Regions from separate parts of the Serratia sp. NCCP-200 genome, predicted to be linked through region 4. Evidence: predicted binding sites of a transcription regulator. Region 4 holds the regulator's gene; each other region holds the start of a gene.

Region 1 (3,133 bases), on a different contig from region 4:
ACGTGGCCGCTCTCACCAAACCGTACTGAGCGGTGGCTTTATCTTTGTAATAGTCATAATCCATCATGTTGCCGTGAACGTCGGTGGTTTCCATGATACGGAGATCCACCGTTGCGGCATGCGCAGCGCCTGCAACCAACAGGGCCAATAACGATAGCTTGAGGGGAGAAGTCATTTTCATCACATATTCCTTATTGTTATAGCGATAGCAGGCCACAACCTCTCGATGTGGCCTTGAGCTAATTAAAAGAAGAAACCTACGACGGCGGCGTTCAGGAAGCTGACCAGCGTGGAGCCGTAAAGCAGCTTCAGGCCAAAGCGGGCTGCGGCGTTACCTTGCTTGGAATCCAATGCCTTGATGGCACCGACAATAATGCCGATTGAGGAGAAGTTGGCGAACGACACCAGGAACACCGAGATAATCGCCATGGTGCGTTCAGAGAAGTTGTAGTCACCCTGCGAAAGGTTGAGCATGGCAACAAATTCGTTGCTAACGATCTTGGTTGCCATCAGGCCACCGGCCTGCACCGCTTCGTGCCACGGTACGCCCACCAGGAAAGCCAATGGAGAGAACACGTAACCCAACACGCCTTGGAAGGAAATGCCAAATGCAGCGGTGAATAACGCGTTAGCCATGGTGATCAGCGCAATAAAGCCGATCAGCATCGCGCCAACGATAATCGCCACCTTGAAGCCATCGAGGATGTATTCACTCAAGACTTCGAAGAAGCTCTGCTTCTCCCCTTCAATGACATCCAGAATGTCTTCCTCAGGCTTGACCTGATAAGGGTTGATCAGCGACGCCATGATAAAGCCGCCAAACAGGTTCAGCACCAAGGCAGTCACCACGTAACGCGGATCGAGCATCACCATGTAAGCGCCCACAATCGCCATTGATACCGTCGACATGGCCGAGGTACACAGCGTATACAGACGGTGCTCCGGCAGCAGGCCGAGCTGTTTTTTCACTGAGATGAACACTTCAGACTGGCCGAGGATCGCCGAAGCCACCGCGTTATAGGACTCTAAGCGCCCCATGCCGTTGACCTTGCTCAGCGCCAGGCCGATGTACTTGATGATAAAGCCCAGGATGCGCCAGTGTTGCAGGATGCCGATCAGCGCGGAGATAAACACGATGGGCAGCAAAACGGACAGGAAGAAAGAGATCTCGCCGTGATTCACCAAACCACCAAAGACGAAGTTCACCCCTTCGTTGGCATAGGAGAGTAAATTGCCAAATACTTCGGCGATCACGCCAATCACTTTATTGCCTACGTCGGTCTTCAGCAGCAGTGCGGTCATCAAAAACTGGCAGGCCAGCATGACGAAAATCGGACGATAGCGAATGTTTTTGCGATCGTTGCTCACTAAAAGTGCCAAAATACAGATAGTAACGATACACACTATCCCTATGATATATTTCATCTTTTCCCCAAAATTATCTGCGAACCTTTACGTTCTGTTGACCAGCCTTGTACCCTGGCACAGGCCGGGAACTGATGATGTTATTATCGAAACATAACACAGACAATATGTTATTAAAGTTACACAGATCACATTTGAAAATCACAATAGTCTTAAAATACATATATGTAACATGTTGTACTTATCACTAACATTGAATCGGTTATAGAATAGACATAGATGAACATTGCTGGGGGGAGTTTTTTGATCGCTGGCTTCGGCGCTTGGGGGAGAAGGGAGAATGCTGGCGCAGGAAGGTAACCCTGCCCTTGCTTGAAATTAGAGCAATCGCTCGGCTTTGTGACAAAGACCCATGACGATCCCCGTGTCCTTGGTTCGAGCCTGAGCCCGACACCAAATTAACAAAAAACCGCTTATGGCGATTTTTTGCTATTCAGTATAGGTATTCAATTCAGGGCAAGTTTAACGTCACCACGCCAGAGCCTTTATAAGTTCCACCACTGGCGCTGACCGGCATTCCCGATAGCGTTGAGGTCAAGCCGATGCTCTTCCCACTCATATTGGCAGTGGTGGGAAAGGTATTTCCTGTTCGTCCGGTGAAGCTCAGTATCGCGTCAATAACTTCGCCTTTCGGATTGATCAGTTTAACCTCCCCTTTCCCTGTTGGAGGACCAATACGAACAGTGAAGTTCACATCGTTGGTACAGTGCACCAGTAAGTTGCCAGTCGCTTTATGCCCAGCGACTTGATCTGTGGTTAGCGTCCCGTGATCCAACTCCAGGGTGTCAGAGTCAAATTTACATGAGTGCTTTATTGGCGGAATAATCTGTGATGATGAGCAATCAAATAATGGCTCATAAACATGTGAGGGCATCCACGAAAGCCGGATCCCTATGGTGAAACAAGAGTAGGATTCCACCGTATTTAACAGGCGTATCTTCCCATGATAAGGAAAACCAATGACCTTTCGCAGTGCAGCACCCAGTTCACCCACTGTATTTGCCTTCGCCAACGACGGATATTGAGGATCCCCCCATCGCGGGGACTCTAGAAGAAAATAACAGTTTCCCCCTTTCTGGCAAATCCGAGCCCCAACGCCGACCTCAACATTAGTTGAAAGATAAGAGTGGGTTTGGGTATCATTTTCATCCCAACTGTTAAGCGAATAATTTACTTCAATCCCGGTCAGCCCACTGCCCCCTAAAGGAATACGCTTCACGCTTGTCACCGTGATATTAACCCCCCCCAAAGCAGGACCGGACCATAGGCCAAAGAGAGCAGTAAAGATAAGTATTACTTTTTTAGCCCCCTGACTTACATTAAAAATATTTACCGCATTGAAACTATTCATAATTTAACTCTATCATTGCTGTGCTTTTAAACCCGCCTTCCCTAATCCGCTTATTCACTATCGCGTCAGGCTCCCCTTGAATAAAGGCGTATAGAGAAATGACATTCGTTCCCACCTGCAATTCATACTGTTCGCTGGTGTTATTGACTGGGACTAATTTCTTGCCCAAGGTTTCCAGACCAATCGCAATTCCCTTTGCCTCACTGTCGTCGCTCAGCGCTAATAAGCCCGGTAACCCGAGACTTTCAGTTGCCAAGAACGTAATCTTCACCATTTTGCCGATACTGAGATCACAATCAGCCAGATTCAATTCAAACCGGTGTCCCTGAGTACGTTGGTTTTTATACAAAAATTTAC
Region 2 (3,133 bases), on a different contig from region 4:
TAATGAAGAAGCGGATCTCAGCTTCGCTCAACGGTTGCCCGTCACGTTTTTTACGGATTATTTCTTGTGCCAAGAACAAAGTAGCCCCCTGTTTTAGCTGATATTAGGAAGACTCGACATACCATAGGGAAGCGTTATCCACGCTGTAGTATCCGCAAGAAAACAGTATGCCGCGAGATACCCAATGGATTTCAAGTTGTAGCTAGGCGGCAAGAACGTAAATCCCCAGGAGCTTATACATCATAAGTGACTGGGGTTTACGTTCGCAGCCAACAACGCTACGGCTTGAAAGACGAAGGGTATGAAAATCAGTAACCGTTACCAGCGGCTTGGGTGCTATGCCCCAGCGTGGTCAGCAGGCTGGCTAACAGGCTCGAAGCACCAAAGCGGAAGTGGCGCGCATCGGCCCAGTCTTCTCCCAGCAGACGCCCGGCAAGTTGCAGATACTGTTGAGCATCTTCAGCGGTACGCACGCCACCGGCTGGCTTGAAGCCAACGGTTTTGCCTACGCCCATATCACGGATCACGGTCATCATCAGCTCAGCGCTTTCCAGCGTGGCGTTGACCGGCACCTTACCGGTAGAGGTCTTGATAAAATCAGCCCCAGCCTTGATAGAGATCTCGGAGGCTTTACGGATCAGTTCCGCCTGCTTCAGCTCACCGGTTTCGATGATCACTTTCAGCAGCACGTTGGCAGCGGCGCAGGCCTGCTTGCACTGTTTGACCAGCTCAAACCCGACTTCCTCGTTACCGGCCATCAGGGCACGGTAAGGGAATACCACGTCAACTTCATCGGCACCGTAGGCGATGGCCGCACGGGTTTCTGCCACGGCGATGTCGATATCATCATTGCCATGGGGGAAGTTGGTGACGGTGGCGATACGGATATCTGGCGTCCCCTGCTCACGCAGCGTTTTGCGGGCAATCGGGATAAAACGCGGATAGATGCAGATGGCGGCAGTATGGCCTGCCGGGCTGTTCGCCTGACGACACAACGCGATCACTTTCTCGTCGGTGTCATCTTCGTTCAGTGTGGTTAAATCCATCAGGTTCAGCGCGCGTTGCGCTGCTGCGGTTAATTCGGTCATAAAACTCTCCAACTGAGCATTCTGATGTTGGCGAGCGGACTTGGTTCCTTGAAGATAGCGCGCGGGATAGTCTTCCCACGCCAGCAACTGAGATCCTTCTCACCGCACATAGCCCTTCGATTTTCGCATAGCCAGCAATCGCCATTTGAACACGATCACTCTGGCATATTTGTGTTCTGATTCACACTACACAGGATAGCACTGTAACAGGACTGAATTATATGTGAAGATCATCACAAAATAACGCGATATTGTTCACAAATTCACTAAAGAGACGTCGGTCATCAGGCGAATGCCCTGTTGGCAGGCAACCAGGCCCCTTCAGGAGCCTGGTTGTTGATACCAAGTATAGCTTACAACGCCAGGAAGAATCCGGCGATGGTGGCACTCATCAGGTTGGATAAGGTACCGGCTGCCACCGCTTTCAACCCGAAACGAGCAATGTCGTGACGACGGCCTGGTGCCATGCTGCCTAGACCACCCAGCAGGATCGCTACGGAAGACAGGTTGGCAAACCCACACAGCGCGAAGGAGATGATCGCCTTGGTGTGCTGTGACAACACCTGTAGACCCTCAGCAGCCACCACGTCATCTGGACGCAGGTAGGCACCAAAGTTCATGTAGGCCACGAATTCGTTAACGATCACCTTCTGCCCGATAAACGAACCGGCCACCATCGCTTCACTCCAAGGCACACCAATCAGGAACGCGATTGGCGAGAACACCCAGCCCAGGATCAGTTCCAGCGACAACTGTGGGAAATCGAACCAGCCACCAATACCGCCAAGAATACCGTTAAGCAGCGCGATCAGAGCGATAAATGCCAACAGCATCGCCCCCACGTTCAGTGCCAGTTGCATGCCAGATGCCGCACCAGAAGCAGCAGCGTCGATGACGTTTGCCGGGCGCTCGTCTTCGGCGATCAGCTTCATCGCATCGGCTCGGTCTTGGGTATTTTCGGTTTCCGGCACCATCAATTTGGCAAACAGCAGCCCACCCGGCGCGGCCATAAAGGATGCGGCGATCAGGTATTCCAACGGTACGCCCATCTGGGCATAGCCCGCCAGCACTGAACCGGCTACCGAAGCCAGGCCGCCGCACATGACGGCAAACAGCTCCGACTGGGTCATGGTGGCGATATAAGGGCGCACTACCAGCGGCGCTTCGGTCTGCCCCACAAAAATGTTGGCCGTGGCTGACAGCGATTCCGTCCGCGAAGTACCCAACAGCTTATGTAAACCACCGCCGAGGAGCTTGATTACCACCTGCATGATGCCCAGGTAATAGAGCACCGCAATCAGCGAGGAGAAGAACACAATCACCGGTAACACGCGCAGGGCGAACACGAAGCCGCCACCGCCGAACACTTCAAACATTTTGTCGGAAACCAGGCCCCCAAAGATGAAAGAGATGCCCTCGTTACCGTAAGCGATGACGTTTGCCACCCCTTCCGACATGCCACCAAGAATACGTCGCCCGATCGGGACATAGAGCACCAGCGCGCCAATGCCAATCTGGATGATAAACGCGCCGAGTACGGTACGCAGTTTAATAGCGCGCCGGTTGCTGGAAAGCAGCACCGCAATGGCGATCAAGACCACCATACCGACCAGGCTCATGAAGAGTTGCATACGAATATGTCCCTGTTGCGAAGAAGAAATGCCCCCGGCCCGCAGGATAAAACGGGTTGCCCAAGGGCGATAATGGGACGCAATTATACTGAGCGAGGCGGGATGAGACTCGTTTTATGTCACAAATATATACAAGTGGAAGTAACTGAAAATCACACAACGTGATTCAAATCACATTTAAAGTGAGAGGTACGGATCTAATGCAAACAGGGATTGGCTATTTTGTTGTAGCTGTTCGGCAATGTCGTCGGCAGATTCAGGCCGCAGTTGGCAGAGTACCTGAAATACCTCCGCAGCCCGTTCAGGTCGGTTCGGCTGCCCTTGATAACCCGCCAACGGCATGTCCGGCGCATCGGTTTCCAGCAACAGCGAGGTCAACGGCAACTGCGCCATCACCTGGCGGGTTTTCTGCGC
Region 3 (3,133 bases), on a different contig from region 4:
CATCGGTCAGCGGCGTACTGTTGGCGGCCGTGACGGTACCGTGGCGGCGATCGAATGCCGGTTTCAAGCGGGCATAAGACTCCAGGCTGGAATCTTTGCGGACGTTGTTATCTTCGGCCAGCGGGGTTTTATACGGCGGCACATAGGCGGTCATCACTTCATCGCGCAACAGCCCCTGTTCCCAGGCTTTGGCGGCCAGTTGATGCGAGCGGTGTGCCAAAGCATCCTGCTGCTCGCGAGTAATGCCATGGGTTTTCGCCATCTGTTCGGCGGTATCCCCCATGCGCAGACCGGTAGAGTATTCTGCCACGGCGGGCGGCACCGGCATCAGATCGCGGAACTTAAGTTTGCTGAACAGTTTCAAACGCTGCGACAACGTGCGGGCCTTGTTAACGTCCACCAACGTACGAGCCAGCGCCTTGCTAACGCCAATCGGCAGCACGGAGGAAGAATCCGCCCCACCGGCAATGCCAACACTGATGCTGCCAGCCATGATACTTTCCGCCACGTTGGCAATCGCCTGGAAGCTGGTAGCACAGGCACGTGAAACGCTATAGGCATCGGTGTGCACGCTCATGCCGGTACCAAGCACAATTTCCCGCGCAATGTTCGGCGCTTCAGGCATTTGCACCACCTGACCAAATACCAGTTGCTCGATCAGGGCGGGATCGATGCCGCTACGCGCCAGCAGCTCGCTCACCGCAGTCTTGCCAAGATCGACCGCTGGTATACCGTGATAAGCGGTAGCCTGCTTGGCGAAAGGGGTACGCAGCCCTTGAACGATGGCGATACGGTCGCCGAGACGGGTAACCAGCGGCAATGCCTTACTCATAAACGCTCCTGAAGAGAGGCCGTCAACACAACGGACAAAAAGAGGTCTGACCTGATGAGGTCATTGTTAACCAAATGTTTACATTTGGCAAACCGGTAGAAGTGAAAACTGAGAGCGGGAGCAACTTTCTGGTAGGGGGTAAAGCGGTGCGGATACCAGCAGGGGCGCATATTACGCCCCTACGGGATCGGATCGGGATTAACGCAGGCCGAGCTGGAAGATCATGGTCTCTGCCTGGCAAGAGAAGGTGAAATCCACATCCAGTTGCACGCCGCCGTCAACCGGTTTAATGCTACTGCTGATGTCACAAGGATCGGACTCCACGCCGCGCGCCTTTTCAGTCAGTGCTGCCAGGGTTTGCTCTGCATCTTGCTGATTGGCAAACACTCGGCTGTAGGAAGCGGTGCAATCGGTGTTATCCATCACGGTTCCGACATCGACACAGCAGCAGGCCGCAGTTTCCTGAGCGTTACATTTATTGATTGCATCTGACATAGTTGAAATCTCCTCACGGGCCGCGGTTAAGCTCGCCCAAATAGCCATTTATGATCTGGCGCAAATAAACAAAATTCTGTGTTTATTTTACTCCTCAGGCTTGCCAATCACTAGCCTTACTTTTTGTAAGCATTTTAAGTGACGGAAATCACATAACTAAATCGCCACCTGGTAAAAAAACATAAGAGTTTTGTTATGTATCGGTCGTTTTTTGTTATGTGGATCTCTTTTCTGATATCAATTTGGAAATATTTCAAAAACAAACTTGCAACATCTTAACAGGTCGGACCTATAATTCAGCCACTGGTCTGATTTGTCAGATTGATAACGGACCCTACAATCGCGCGCTCCATGTTACTTTGTGTAACATTGTTTAAATAATAAACACATAAAATGAGGTTTTGGTCATGAGCCAGAAAAACCTATTCACTAAATCAGCTCTCGCAGCTGCAGTGGCAATTATTTCTTCGAACGTGTATGCCGCAGGATTCCAGCTGAACGAGTTCTCGGCAGTTGGTTTAGGGCGAGCCTATTCTGGCGAAGGCGCAGTGGCGGATACCGCAGCCTCAGCAAGCCGTAACCCGGCAACCATGATGATGTTTGACCGCCCTTCTTTCTCCACTGGCGCCGTTTTTATTGACCCAGACGTTAACATTACCGGCACCTCACCTTCAGGCCGCAGCTTGGATGCGAAGAACATTGCCCCGACCGCCTGGGTACCCAACCTGCACTACATCCAACCGCTGAATGACCAATGGGCCGTTGGCGGTTCTGTGACCAGCAACTATGGCCTGGCCACCGAATACAACGAAGGCTACACCGCTGGCTCCGTCGGCGGGACTACCGACCTGACCACGGCAAACCTCAACCTGAGCCTCGCATACCGTCTGAACCAACAATTCAGCTTCGGTCTGGGCTTCGATGCAGTGTATGCCAAAGCCAAGATCGATCGCTTCGCCGGCGATTTACCACTGCTGCTGGCAAACCAAGGCCTCAAGCAGCAGTTATTAACCCCTCAACAGGCGGCCGCAATTGGTTCAATCCCTGCGGATACCCAGATCTCTCATCTGGAAGGTAACAAGTGGGGCTACGGCTGGAACGCAGGCATTTTGTATCAAGTAGACGACAGAAACCGCTACGGCTTTACTTACCGCTCTGAAGTGAAAATCGACTTTGACGGCGACTACCGAAGCAGCCTGCCTTCCGCCTATAACGGCCTGCTCGGGCAGTTTGGCCTACCAATGGGGACCGACGGTAACAACGTCCCGGGTTCTCTGACCCTGAACCTGCCAGAAATGTGGGAGATCTCCGGGTATAACCGAGTGGCACAGCAGTGGGCGATCCACTACAGCATGGCCTATACCAGTTGGAGCCAGTTCCAGGAGCTGAAAGCGACAGACAACAACGGCAAAACGCTGTTCCAGAAGCATGAAGGCTTCCGTGATGCTTACCGTATCGCGCTGGGTACTACCTACTTCTACGACGATAACTGGACCTTCCGTGGCGGTATCGCCTTCGACGATAGCCCGGTCCCAGCACAAAACCGGTCTATCTCGATCCCGGATCAGGATCGCACCTGGATCAGTGCCGGTACCACTTACGCGTTCAATAAAGACGCTTCTGTCGACGTGGGTGTGTCCTACATGCACGGCCAGAAAGTCACCATCAAAGAAGGCCCATATACCTTCGAATCGAAGGGTTCAGCCTGGTTGTACGGTGCTGGCTTCAACTACCGTTTCTAATCTGTTTTCCTGGACAGAAACGTAAAAACGGCGGGATTATCCCGCCGTTTTTTATTCTATTAAT
Region 4 (3,133 bases):
TCAGCGTCACGCTTTCGGGCATCTGTAGTTGCAACAGCCCAGCGGCAATCACCAGCCCGGCCAACGTGCCGAGGGCACGGTGCTGGATCCTCACCCGCGTGGCGTTATAGCCGTTTTGGCTGACCAGCATGATGGTCAGCAAGATCCAATAGGGTTTTGGCAGGTTGAACAGCATGCCCAGGCTGCTGCCGGCCGCCAGAATGACCCCCAGCCTGGCGGCGTTGCGCAGGGCGTTGGATTTAAACGACAGATAGCTCACCACCGCAGGCCAGAAAGGCAGGCGTGACTGATTGGCCATCAGATTGCGGCGGTACAGTGGGTGCTGAGTGCGTAGCAGGCGCGCGATGCGGCTGAAGTGGTAATAGCAGAACTGGCCAACCGGGTTATCGGCGTGCTGTGAGGCCACTTTTTCCAGCGCTGCCAGCTCATTCTTCATGCTGAAACGCGCAGAGTGCCGATGATAGAGAATATCGTCGGCCATCACCCGCAGGCGCGTGGCGATCACTTGGGCGTTGCGGCGGATAATCGCTTCGGCCTGGCTTTGCTCCACCAGCTTTTGCACTTCTTCCGGCAGATGCAGGCTGACGGTGATGTGCTCTTGCAAATCGAGCGCCACCTGAAACGTACGCCGCAGGCGCTTTTGCTCTAGGTTATTGGCATGGGGCAGGAAATTAAGCTGTTGGTATAGCAGACTGATCAGGTCCATCACTTTCTGCTGGCGTTGCAACAGCGGCGGCAGGGCAGTTTCAGGATCGGTGTGCTGCGTCAGTAATGAGTATTTGGCTTCAAAATAGTCGGCCAACTGCATATACAGCTGGCTTAGGGATTCGCGCATCGGCTGCTCTTTCCACAGCTTGAACCAGGCCCAGGTAAACAGCCCGTACCAGGCGGTGCCGACGATATACAGCAAAGGGGCATGCCAGATTGGCACGGTGCCTACCATGCTGAGGGAAAAGATGGCGGCGACCAATGCGGCTGGTAGCAGGCGTGCGTGCAGCGGGCTGATCTCACCGCTGACGCCGAGCAACAGCGCCATTGCCAGCATCAGCAAGGGTAACGGCAGATCCCACAGCAGGGCTTGTTGCAGCAGAAGGCTGCTGAGTGCGAACAGGGAGCCGCCTACGACCAGGCGTTTGAAAAAGCGTTTGTGTGGCGTATCCAGCCCGGCAATGTTGCAGCAGGCGGGCACCAACGAGAACAGCATGCCGAGTTGCAGGTTGCCAATCAGTAAACCAAACGCCACCGGCAGGCACAACACCAGCGTTTGCCGCAGTGCGTAGTTGACTTCCGGGTGGTAGATCAGGCGGCGCCACATGGTTGGCTATTCAGCAGGTAAAGAAACGGCGCATTGCTGCACCGTTTCTCTGGGGATTAACGCGTACCGTACACGACAATGGTTTTGCCGTGCGCGGAGATCAGGTTTTGATCTTCGAGCATTTTCAAAATACGACCGACGGTTTCACGTGAGCAACCGACGATTTGGCCAATTTCCTGGCGGGTGATTTTGATCTGCATGCCGTCTGGGTGAGTCATGGCATCAGGCTGTTTTGCCAGGTTCAGCAAGGTCTGTGCAATGCGGCCGGTTACGTCAAGGAAGGCGAGGTTACCCACTTTCTCTGAGGTGACTTGCAGGCGGTTAGCCATCTGTGCGGACAGGCGCATCAGGATATCCGGGTTAACCTGGATCAGTTGGCGGAATTTCTTGTAGGAAATTTCAGCCACTTCACAGGCGGTTTTGGCCCGTACCCAGGCGCTACGCTCCTGGCCTTCTTCAAATAATCCTAGCTCGCCGATGAAATCCCCCTGGTTAAGGTAGGACAGGATCATCTCTTTGCCTTCTTCATCTTTAATCAGCACCGCGACGGAGCCTTTGACGATGTAGTAAAGCGTTTCGGCCTTTTCACCTTGGTGAATAAGCGTACTCTTCGATGGATATTTGTGGATATGGCAATGAGACAGGAACCATTCGAGAGTCGGGTCTGTTTGCGGTTTGCCGAGAACCATTCGCTGTTATCCTCTGTTGTTATCGCTGCCTTGTATCACAGGGGTCAGAGTTCCCTGTAAAACGTGCTTATAGCCCGGTGTTTTAATTGTGGCTATCAACAGGTTTTGAGGCGTGTTATAGAAATACGCTTGTGCTCTAGCATATTAACTTGCAGGGAGAGCTGCAAGCTACATTCTGTTAACAAACCAATATAGGGGCCTTTCCTTGGACATATCCCTGAAATCGGTGACCTGGAAAGAGTTATTGCGGCTCTGTTTGTAGCACAGAGTGAGGCGGGTGTCTTGTGTTGTCTCGCTTCAGCATGATTAGCGTCAGGTTACGTTGCCAGAATGTATGCGAAAGCGTACCCTGTTTTTAAGAAATTAACCGGAGTGTGTAACATGCAGGCAAGAGTTAAGTGGGTAGAAGGGCTGACATTCCTGGGTGAGTCTGCGTCTGGTCACCAGGTTTTGATGGATGGCAATGCTGGCGATAAAGCGCCAAGCCCGATGGAAATGGTGTTGATGTCCGTCGGCGGCTGTAGCGCCATCGATGTGGTGTCGATCCTGCAAAAAGGGCGTAACGATGTGCGTGACTGTGAGGTAAAACTGACCTCCGAGCGTCGTGAAGAAGCACCGCGTCTGTTTACCCATATCAACCTGCATTTTATCGTCACCGGCAAAGGGCTGACCGATAAGATTGTCGAGCGCGCGGTGGATCTTTCCGCCGAGAAATACTGCTCCGTCTCCTTGATGCTGGGTAAAGCCGCCAGCATTAGCCACAGCTTCGAAATCCGCGAAGTGGCCTGATCCTACCAAGGGTAGCGCAGGCAGTGGGCACGCAATAAATCAAGAAATCGCCGTGCCGTCACGGTTAGCGGCGATTTCTGTGAATACAGCACGCAATATTGCGCTTGTGGCAACGTGTCGATAGGCAATGCCACCAGCCGACGCTGCAAATAGAACGGTGCACTCATCGCCCGCGCCACGATAGTCAGATAATCCGCCTCCAGCACCATATTCAAGCCACAGGTCACAGAGTCCGAACGAATGGGCGAACGGCTCAATTGCTGATAGAAGGTGCCTAATACCGCACGCAACTGCTGGTAATAACCCATATCGGTTTCCGGTAATAACCACTTGGCCTCAC

The links. The regulator CRP, encoded in region 4, controls carbon source genes, mostly activating them, when cyclic AMP is high. The targets are predictions, from matches to a motif close to ATGTGANNNNNNTCACAT.
Region 1: AC6HVW_RS14875 (NupC/NupG family nucleoside CNT transporter) is a predicted target of CRP. The motif match lies at 1,542-1,559, and genes of this name have one in related genera.
Region 2: deoC (deoxyribose-phosphate aldolase) is a predicted target of CRP. The motif match lies at 1,310-1,327, and genes of this name have one in related genera.
Region 3: AC6HVW_RS02110 (YfcZ/YiiS family protein) is a predicted target of CRP. The motif match lies at 1,464-1,481, and genes of this name have one in related genera.

What each region holds. Positions count from the first base shown of each region.
Region 1 is NZ_BAAKUJ010000004.1:75,644-78,776, forward strand. It holds gene AC6HVW_RS14870 (bifunctional 2',3'-cyclic-nucleotide 2'-phosphodiesterase/3'-nucleotidase) at 1-175, opposite strand, end outside; gene AC6HVW_RS14875 (NupC/NupG family nucleoside CNT transporter) at 244-1,425, opposite strand; gene AC6HVW_RS14880 (MrpH family fimbial adhesin) at 1,877-2,776, opposite strand; gene AC6HVW_RS14885 (fimbrial protein) at 2,769-3,133, opposite strand, start outside.
Region 2 is NZ_BAAKUJ010000005.1:357,202-360,334, forward strand. It holds gene deoA (thymidine phosphorylase) at 1-79, opposite strand, end outside; gene deoC (deoxyribose-phosphate aldolase) at 309-1,088, opposite strand; gene AC6HVW_RS18160 (NupC/NupG family nucleoside CNT transporter) at 1,442-2,707, opposite strand; gene AC6HVW_RS18165 (TatD family hydrolase) at 2,897-3,133, opposite strand, start outside.
Region 3 is NZ_BAAKUJ010000001.1:443,359-446,491, reverse strand. It holds gene fadI (acetyl-CoA C-acyltransferase FadI) at 1-832, opposite strand, end outside; gene AC6HVW_RS02110 (YfcZ/YiiS family protein) at 1,031-1,327, opposite strand; gene fadL (long-chain fatty acid transporter FadL) at 1,735-3,069, shown strand.
Region 4 is NZ_BAAKUJ010000007.1:173,889-177,021, forward strand. It holds gene AC6HVW_RS21020 (YccS/YhfK family putative transporter) at 1-1,315, opposite strand, end outside; gene crp (cAMP-activated global transcriptional regulator CRP) at 1,372-2,004, opposite strand; gene AC6HVW_RS21030 (OsmC family protein) at 2,386-2,793, shown strand; gene AC6HVW_RS21035 (LysR substrate-binding domain-containing protein) at 2,796-3,133, opposite strand, start outside.